DNA from 2 places in the Streptomyces sp. A01 genome. Region 2 is predicted to be linked to the other one. Evidence: riboswitches for the same ligand, from Rfam matches in the RefSeq annotation. Region 2 holds a riboswitch; the other holds the start of a gene.
The links. Region 2 has a riboswitch for glycine ahead of gcvP (aminomethyl-transferring glycine dehydrogenase). Riboswitches for the same ligand answer to the same signal wherever they lie in the genome.
Positions count from the first base shown of each region.

Region 1: linked by a shared signal. The riboswitch ahead of gcvT (glycine cleavage system aminomethyltransferase GcvT) and the one ahead of gcvP (aminomethyl-transferring glycine dehydrogenase) in region 2 are both predicted to bind glycine.

Region 1 is NZ_JBWLKN010000026.1:77,621-82,029, forward strand. Features, by position in the region: gene AC5P1B_RS28380 (hypothetical protein) at 61-750, shown strand; gene AC5P1B_RS28385 (AAA family ATPase) at 947-1,759, opposite strand; glycine riboswitch at 2,100-2,216, shown strand; gene gcvT (glycine cleavage system aminomethyltransferase GcvT) at 2,363-3,502, shown strand; gene gcvH (glycine cleavage system protein GcvH) at 3,621-3,998, shown strand; gene glyA (serine hydroxymethyltransferase) at 4,047-4,409, shown strand, end outside.
Region 2 is NZ_JBWLKN010000014.1:214,081-218,489, forward strand. Features, by position in the region: gene gcvP (aminomethyl-transferring glycine dehydrogenase) at 1-1,730, opposite strand, end outside; glycine riboswitch at 1,791-1,917, opposite strand; glycine riboswitch at 1,918-2,016, opposite strand; gene AC5P1B_RS20830 (PRC-barrel domain-containing protein) at 2,135-2,515, shown strand; gene AC5P1B_RS20835 (DNA polymerase IV) at 2,428-3,903, opposite strand; gene AC5P1B_RS20840 (MerR family transcriptional regulator) at 3,940-4,409, opposite strand, start outside.

The DNA.
Region 1 (4,409 bases), on a different contig from region 2:
GTGCCAGCCCTTCACACGGTGGTCGAGTACCTGTCAGCAACATGAAGGGACATCCTTCTCATGCGCATCTCCCGGAAGACCGGCGTCCTCATCTCGTCCGCCGCGGTCACCGCACTGGCTCTCGGCTCCGCGGGCACCACCGTGGCCCTGGCCATGGACGAGGCCCCCGCTCGCTCCGTCAGCGCACCCAAGCCCGCACCCGACCCGGCGACCGTGACCGCCCAGACGAAGCTGCTCGACCACACGGGCAAGCTCATCGACCCCATCACCGAGCTGGCCGAAGACGTCCTCAAGGCCAAGGACAACAAGCTCACCGACAGCGAGCTGGCCAAGCACAGCAAGGCGGTCGACAAGGCCCTGCAGGCGCTGCGCCAGAGCGCGGCGCAGAAGCCCGCCAAGCAGGCCAAGCCCGCCAAGCCCGCGAAGCAGGTCAAGCCGGCCAAGCAGGCTCAGATGGGCCGTCAGGGAGCGGGCATCTCCCACCGCGCCGCGCCGCCGGCCGGCACCATGCGGGCGCAGGCCGTCGCCGACCTGAAGGCGAAGGTGGACTCCCTGGTCAAGACCTCGGCCAAGGCCAAGCCCGCGGACCGGGTGGCCGCCGCGCAGGCCACGCTGCGGGGCACCGTGAACGTCATGACCGCCATCATCCTCAGCGGCGAGCTGCCCGCCCCCGACCTGAAGGGCCTGCCGAAGCTGCCGACGCTGCCGGGCGCCCCGATGACGCTGCCCGCGGAGGTCCACCCGCGCTGACGCGCACCAGGCGCCACGCGGACCGCACGCCGCGAGCCCCGCACGACGGCCGCTCGCCCCGCCCGGCCCGTCCCCCCGCGGCGCGGAGGAGCCCCGGTCCCCCGGAACCCCGGCGACCGGGGCTCCTCCGCGCCGTGAGACCGCGCCGGGAATCCGCGCCGCGAGACAGCGCCGTACGCGGCGGGGGCCGGAGCGCCTACTCGAAGCCGATGCCGTGCAGCTCCCGCGCCGCCGCGCGGTCGAGGAGGACCGCCGACGCGCAGCCGTCCGGCAGGCGTCCGGCTAAGGTGCCCGCGCGGAGCCGGTCGACGGCGCTGCGGTGCCTGCCGAAGGCGTAGCCGGAGACTCCGCGTCCGCGCGCCGCCTGGCCCGCCAGGGCGACTTCGGGCGGGACGTCGAGCAGCACCAGATGCAGCGCGCCGCCGCGCCGCCGCGCGGTGCGGGCGAGCCAGCGGCGGACCCAGACGAGCGTGCCGCAGTCGTGGACGACGACGCTGTCCCCGGAGCGCAGCGCCCGGTACAGCGCGGCATAGTGCGTGAGCCGGACCAGCGGCCGGTACAGCGCGTACGGCAGCCAGCCGGGCAGCCACCGGTCCCAGCGGTCCCGCGCGTCCTGGGAGTCGACGCGGCGCACCTCACCGCCGCCCGCGTCGAGGGCCGCCACCACGCGCCGGATCAGCGTGCTCTTGCCGCTGCCCGGGAGGCCGGACACGACCAGGAGGTCTCCCGCCACGTACCGCAGTTCCCGTACGTGGTCCTGGCCGCCGCCGCGAGCGGGACCGGGGCCGCCGTCCGTCCGGCGGCACTCAGACCGCTCGTCCGCGGGCTCACCGGCGAGCTCGTCAGCCAGTTCGTCAGCGAGTTCGTCAGCGCCCTCGCCGTCCGGCTCGCCGGTTCTCCCGCCGGCTCGCAGGTCGCGGACGGCGGCGCCCCGGCCCGGCCTGACCGGCTCCCCGTGACGCTGTCGCGGCCACGGAAGCCGAGCGGGAACCGGCGGCCTCGCATGCATGCCCTGCCCCTGCAACGTGATCGTCCTCCCCGAACGCGGTCACTACGGTCAGCCGGTCACTACGCCACCAGTCACAAGTCATCCAGTCACCAGTGACCAGGCGCGCGTCACCGCGTCAGTCACCGGTCCTCACGACCAGTCGTTCGCCGCGTCACTACGGCCAGTCGGTCACCACGGCCAGTCAGTCACTACGGTCCGTATCCGTTGAGTGTAAAGAAAAGGTAATGCCCCACAAGGCGGATGGAGACGCCGTCACCGGATGCGGGACAGGATGGCGGACGGGGGCCCGCCCCGAGCGGGTCCGTGTAATGATGTGCGCGCAAACTCCATACAGGCCGCTTGAACCCATGCGGGAGAGTTCCCGGACCAGCGATGATCGGTGACGATCACTCGCCCGGGGCGCCGAAGGAGCAAGTCCTCCCTTGAATCTCTCAGGCCCCGATACCGCGTGGACGAGGCAGATCTGAAAAGCGAGCCGTTCGCGCGGCTCCACCCAAGGTGCAAGCCGAACCCCGGTCAGGGGTCATGGCGAACCTCTCAGGTTCCGATGACAGATGGGGAGGATGTCCTCGTCTGCCCTGCCCACCTTGGGAGTCACCACCGATGAGCACGCTGCCCGATCCCTCGCGCCGGACCGCTCTGGACGCGACCCATCGCGCGCTCGGCGCCACCATGACCGACTTCGCGGGCTGGGACATGCCGCTGCGTTACGCGAGCGAGCGCGACGAGCACAACGCGGTGCGTACCCGCGCCGGGCTCTTCGACCTCTCCCACATGGGCGAGATCACCCTGACCGGCCCGCAGGCGGGCCAGGCGCTGGACTACGCGCTCGTCGGCAACCTCTCGGCGCTCGCCGTCGGCCGCGCCCGCTACACCATGATCTGCGACGCCCAGGGCGGCATCCTCGACGACCTGATCGTCTACCGGCTCGGTGACGAGGAGTTCATGGTCGTCGCCAACGCCTCCAACGCCCAGGTGGTGCTGGACGCGCTGACCGAGCGTGCCGCGGACTTCGACACCGCCGTACGGGACGACCGCGAGAATTACGCGCTGCTGGCCATCCAGGGCCCCGAGTCCCCCGGCATCCTGAAGTCGCTGACCGACGCCGACCTGGACGGCCTGAAGTACTACGCGGGCCTGCCCGGCACGGTCGCCGGGGTGGCCGCACTGATCGCCCGTACGGGGTACACCGGTGAGGACGGCTTCGAGCTGTTCGTCGCCCCGGGCGACGCCGAGCCGCTGTGGCAGGCCCTGACGGAGGCCGGGAAGGCCGCCGGGCTCATCCCCTGCGGGCTCTCGTGCCGTGACACCCTGCGCCTTGAGGCGGGCATGCCGCTGTACGGGCACGAGCTGACCACCTCCACGACGCCGTTCGACGCCGGTCTCGGCCGGGTCGTGAAGTTCGAGAAGACGACGAACGAGGGTGCCTTCGTCGGCCGCGAGCCGCTGGAGGCCGCGGCCGGGCGGGCCGAGCAGGCCCCGCCGCGCAAGCTGGTCGGCCTGGTCGCCGAGGGCCGCCGGGTGCCGCGCGCCGGGTTCCCGGTCGTCTCCACCGCCGACGGGTCGGTCATCGGCGAGGTCACCTCCGGTGCCCCCTCCCCCACCCTCGGCAAGCCGATCGCCATCGCGTATGTGGACGCCTCGTACGCCGCTCCCGGCACTGCGGGCGTGGCGGTGGACATCCGCGGCACGCACGAGATGTACGAAGTAGTCGCACTGCCGTTCTACAAGCGTCAGCGCTAGCCGTACGCCACGTACCGCGGCCGCCGTCCCACCGGACAGACTGGCCGCACCGCGGGTCCATCGCGCCCTTTCAGCCCCCTTTGCACGAGCACGCCACCGCATCCAGGAGAATCACGCCATGAGCAACCCCCAGCAGCTGCGCTACAGCAAGGAGCACGAGTGGCTGTCGGCCGCCGAGAACGGCGCGTCGACGGTCGGCATCACCGAGCACGCGGCCAACGCGCTCGGCGATGTCGTCTTCGTTCAGCTCCCCGAGGTCGGCGCCCAGGTCACCGCGGGTGAACCCTGCGGTGAGCTGGAGTCGACCAAGTCGGTCAGCGACCTGTACGCGCCGGTCTCCGGCGAGATCACCGAGGTCAACCAGGACGTCGTGGACGACCCGTCGCTGGTGAATTCAGCCCCCTTCGAGGGTGGCTGGCTGTTCAAGGTGAAGGTGACGGACGAGCCGGACGACCTGCTCTCAGCCGATGAGTACGTCGCCTTCACCGGCAACTGACCCAACCGCCCACGTGACCTTCACGACTGAGATCTGATCGGGATTCTGATGTCGCCTTTCAACAGTTCCCTCCATGAGTTCGACCCCGACGTCGCCGCCGCCGTCGATGCCGAGCTCCACCGCCAGCAGTCCACTCTGGAAATGATCGCGTCGGAGAACTTCGCTCCGGTCGCCGTCCTGGAGGCCCAGGGCTCGGTTCTCACCAACAAGTACGCCGAGGGCTACCCCGGCCGCCGCTACTACGGTGGTTGCGAGCACGTCGACGTCATCGAGCGCATCGCCATCGACCGTGTGAAGAAGCTCTTCGGCGCCGAGGCGGCCAACGTGCAGCCGCACTCCGGCGCGCAGGCGAACGCCGCCGCGATGGCCGCCCTGCTCACCCCGGGCGACACCATCCTCGGCCTGAACCTC
Region 2 (4,409 bases):
TCGCCCTGCGAGCCGGCGTTCGGCTGGAGGGACACCTTGTCGTAGCCGGTGACCTCGGCGAGCCGGTCCTCCAGCTCGTTGATCAGCGTCAGATAGCCCTGCGCCTGCCCGACTGGGGCGAACGGGTGAAGCGCGCTGAACTCCGGCCACGTCACCGGCTCCATCTCGGTGGTCGCGTTGAGCTTCATCGTGCAGGAGCCCAGCGGGATCATTCCGCGGTCGAGCGCGTAGTCGCGGTCCGCGAGCTTGCGCAGGTAGCGCAGCATGGCCGTCTCGGAACGGTGCTGGTGGAAGACCGGGTGGGTGAGGTAGTCGTCGGCGCGCAGCAGTTCCTGCGGCAGCGCGTCGCTGACCCCGGCGTCGAGCGTCTCGATGTCGGCGTGCACGCCGAAGGCGGCCCATACGGCGGCGAGCTGGGCGCGGCCCGTCGTCTCGTCGCAGGCGATGCCGACCTGGTCGGCGTCGACCTGGCGCAGGTTCACCCCGGCGGCGCGGGCGGCGGCCGCGATCTCGGCGGCCCGGCCCGGCACCCGCGCGGTGAGGGTGTCGAAGTACGTGTCGTGTGCGAGCTCCACGCCACCGGCCCGCAGCCCCTCGGCGAGCACCGTGGCGTAGCGGTGGGTGCGGCGGGCGATCGCGGCGAGGCCGTCCGGGCCGTGGTACACCGCGTACATCCCGGCCATGACGGCGAGGAGTACCTGGGCGGTGCAGATGTTGCTGGTGGCCTTCTCGCGGCGGATGTGCTGCTCACGGGTCTGGAGCGCCAGCCGGTAGGCCTTGTTCCCGTCGGCGTCGACGGAGACGCCGACGAGGCGGCCCGGGAGGCTGCGCGCGAACTTCTGGCCGACGGCCATGAACCCCGCGTGCGGACCGCCGAAACCCATCGGCACGCCGAACCGCTGGGTGGTGCCCACGGCGATGTCGGCGCCGAGGTCGCCGGGCGAGGTCAGCAGCGTCAGGGCGAGCAGGTCGGCGGCGACCGTGACGACCGCGCCCAGCTCGTGCGCGCGCTCGATGAGGACGCGCGGGTCGCGGACCGCGCCGGACGCGCCCGGGTACTGCAGGAGGACGCCGAAGACGCCGCGCTCGGCGATCTCGTCCGGGATGCCCTGGGACAGGTCGGCGACCACGACCTCGACCCCGGTGGGCTCCGCGCGGGTCTCGATGACGGCGATGGTCTGCGGCAGGCAGTCGGCGTCGATGAGGAAGACGCCCTCCTTGACCTTGCCCACGCGCCGGGAGAGCGCCATGGCCTCGGCGGCCGCCGTGCCCTCGTCGAGCAGGGAGGCGCCGGAAGTGGGCAGCCCGGTCAGGTCGGCGACCATGGTCTGGAAGTTGAGCAGCGCCTCAAGGCGGCCCTGCGAGATCTCCGGCTGGTACGGCGTGTACGCGGTGTACCAGGCGGGGTTCTCCATCACGTTCCGCAGGATCACCGGCGGAGTGAAAGTGCCGTAGTAGCCGAGGCCGATCATCGGGGCCAGCACCTGGTTGCTGTCGGCCAGCTCACGCAGCTCCGCGAGGACCTCCGCCTCGCTCCTGGCGCCGGGCAGCCGCAGGGCCTCGGCGCTCTTGATCACGTCCGGAACGGCGGCCGCGGTGAGCTCGTCCAAGGAGCCGAAGCCGACCTGGGCGAGCATCTTGGCTTGCGCCTCGCGGTCGGGTCCTATGTGGCGCGCTTCGAACGGAGTGCCGCGCTCCAGTTCGGTGAGGGAGATGCGGTGTGCAGTCATCTGCGGAGGCCTCCTGGTCATACGACCTTCGGGGGGCACCAAGGCGCTGGTACCCGGACGGCCTCCCCCTCTGTCATCTCAACCTGAGAGCTTCACCGGCCCGCTGCGGCGGACCGGCTTTCACCGTCGGTGAGGAGGGGCTCCGGAATGATGCCAGTCCGTGACCCGCCCTGCTTTCCAGAGTGACCTCGCCCGTACGGTACGTGTGCCTGAGAGATTCCGGGGAGGATTTGCTCCTTCGGCGCCCCCGTCCACCTGCGGCGGAGGGCTCTCCCGTATGGGGTCTACAGCCGCTGGCCAGCCTACCAGCGTCGATCCCGGCTGTTCGCTCAAGTGGCCAGTCGGCATGATGTGGCCTTACGTAGGTGTCACAGGCAGTCGTGACCTGTAGGAGGTGATGGACCGTGCAGACCGACACCGATCCGCGGCACCTGATCGGCCGGAAGGCGTTCGACCGCAGCGGCACGAAGATCGGCACCGTGGACGAGGTCTATCTCGATGACGCGACCGGCACGCCGGAGTGGGCGGCGGTGCGCACCGGCCTCTTCAGCCGGGACGTCTTCGTCCCCCTGGAGCCCAGCGAGGTCGTCGACGAAGTGCTGCGGGTCCCGTTCGACCGCGCGCTGATCAAGGGCGCCCCCGACTTCGGCGTGGGCCGCCATCTCTCCCCCGAGCAGGAAGTCCAGCTCTACCGGCACTACGGGCTCGACGCCGCGCATCGCGGTGGCACCCCCGCCCCGCCGCCCGATAAGGACTTCGGCCACGTCGCGGGCCCGGATGACTGATCCTCGGCGGGCCGCACCAGCGGCAACGGGTCGGCGGGCGCCAGCGCCGGGTCGTCCACGGGGAAGGTCCGCACCCGGCCGGGCGGCGACCACGGCTGCTCGAACCGTATGGTCACGCGGCCGACGCCGCTGCCCTGGACCCATCCGGCGCCGTACTCGGCGTGGCGGACGTCGTGGCCGGGCAGCCAGCTCCTGGGCCGCTCAGGGGCCGCCGGCTCCGCCACCGGCTGCTCAGCGCCCCCGTCGGGGCCCCCTGGGCTGACCCACTCCTGGGGGCCGGTGTCACCGGCTCTGGCCTCCTCAAGAGCCCGCTCCGTCGCCGCCTGCGCGAACAGGTCCTCCTGCGTGTAGTCCGCGAGCCCGGTCACGCCGACGCCGAGCAGCCGTACGCCCTCGGTGGTCTCCACACCGTCGATCAGCCGTCTGGCCGCCTCCCGCACCACGGAGGGCTCGTCGGTCGGCCCGCGCAGGGTCTCCGAACGGGTGAGCGTCGAGAAGTCGTAGCGCCGGACCTTGATCACGACCGTGCGCCCGGACCTGCCCGCCGCCCGCAGCCGCTCGACACACCGGTCGGCGAGCCGCGTGATCTCGGTCTGGACCCGGACGCGGTCGGTCAGGTCCACATCGAAGGTGTCCTCGACGGACACCGATTTGGTGTCCCGTTCCGCGACGACAGGACGGTCGTCGCGGCCACTGGCCAGTGCGTACAGCGACGCGCCGTGTGCCTTGCCGAGGAGCCTGACCAGCTCGGCCTCCCCCGCCGCCGCCGTCTCGGCGACCGTGTGGAGGCCCGCCCGCCGCAGCGCCTCCGCAGTCGCCGGTCCCACACCGGGGATGGCACGCACCGTCATCGGGCCCAGCAGGGCCATCTCCGTGCCCGGCTCGATCAGCACAAGGCCGTCGGGCTTGGCCTGCTCCGAGGCGATCTTGGCGAGCATCTTCGAGCCGGCGAGCCCCACCGAGCCCGCCAGCCCGGTCGCCGCGGCGATCTCCCGCCGCAGCCGCTCACCGACCTGCCGCGCGGCCCGGGACGACGCCTCGACGCCGCCCGCTTCCAGATCGACGAAGGCCTCATCGAGGCTGAGCGGCTCCACCAGCGGCGACAGGGCCGCCAGCAGTCGCATGACGACTTCACTCACCTGGCGGTACAACGAGAAGCGCGGCGTGAGATACGCGGCGTTCGGGCAGAGCCGCCGGGCCTGCGCCATCGCCATCGCCGAGTGCACGCCGAAGACCCGCGCCTCATACGACGCCGTGGCCACCACGCCGCGTGGCCCGAGGCCGCCGACGATCACCGGCTTCCCGCGCAGGCTGGGCTTGGCCGCCTGCTCCGCCGCGGCGAAGAAGGCGTCCATGTCCAGATGCAGGATCGTCGGCGCACCTCTCACACTCAGAGATGGTGCCGTACGCCTCTGACAATCGCGCTAACCAGCGCGGTTGCGGCGCCGCGCGAGCTCGTCGGCCGGATTGTGCCGGGCCAGCGTCTCGCCGGTGTCCACCCGCTCCCCCTGCAGCTGGGACAGCGCCGACTCCACGTCCCGCCACACCACGCCCACGGCGATCCCGAAGACTCCCTGGCCGCCCTGGAGCAGGCTCACGACCTCGTCGGGCGAGGCGCACTCGTAGACCGTCGCGCCATCGCTCATCAGCGTCATCTGCGCGAGGTCCGCCACTCCGCGCAACCGCAGATGCTGCACGGCTGTCCTGATGTTCTGCAAGGACACGCCGGTGTCGAGCAGCCGCTTGACGATCTTGAGAACGACCACATCGCGAAAGCTGTACAGCCGCTGGCTTCCCGAGCCGTAGGCGGGCCGCACGCTGGGCTCGACCAGGCCGGTGCGCGCCCAGTAGTCGAGCTGCCGGTAGGTGATCCCCGCGGCCGCGCACGCTGTAG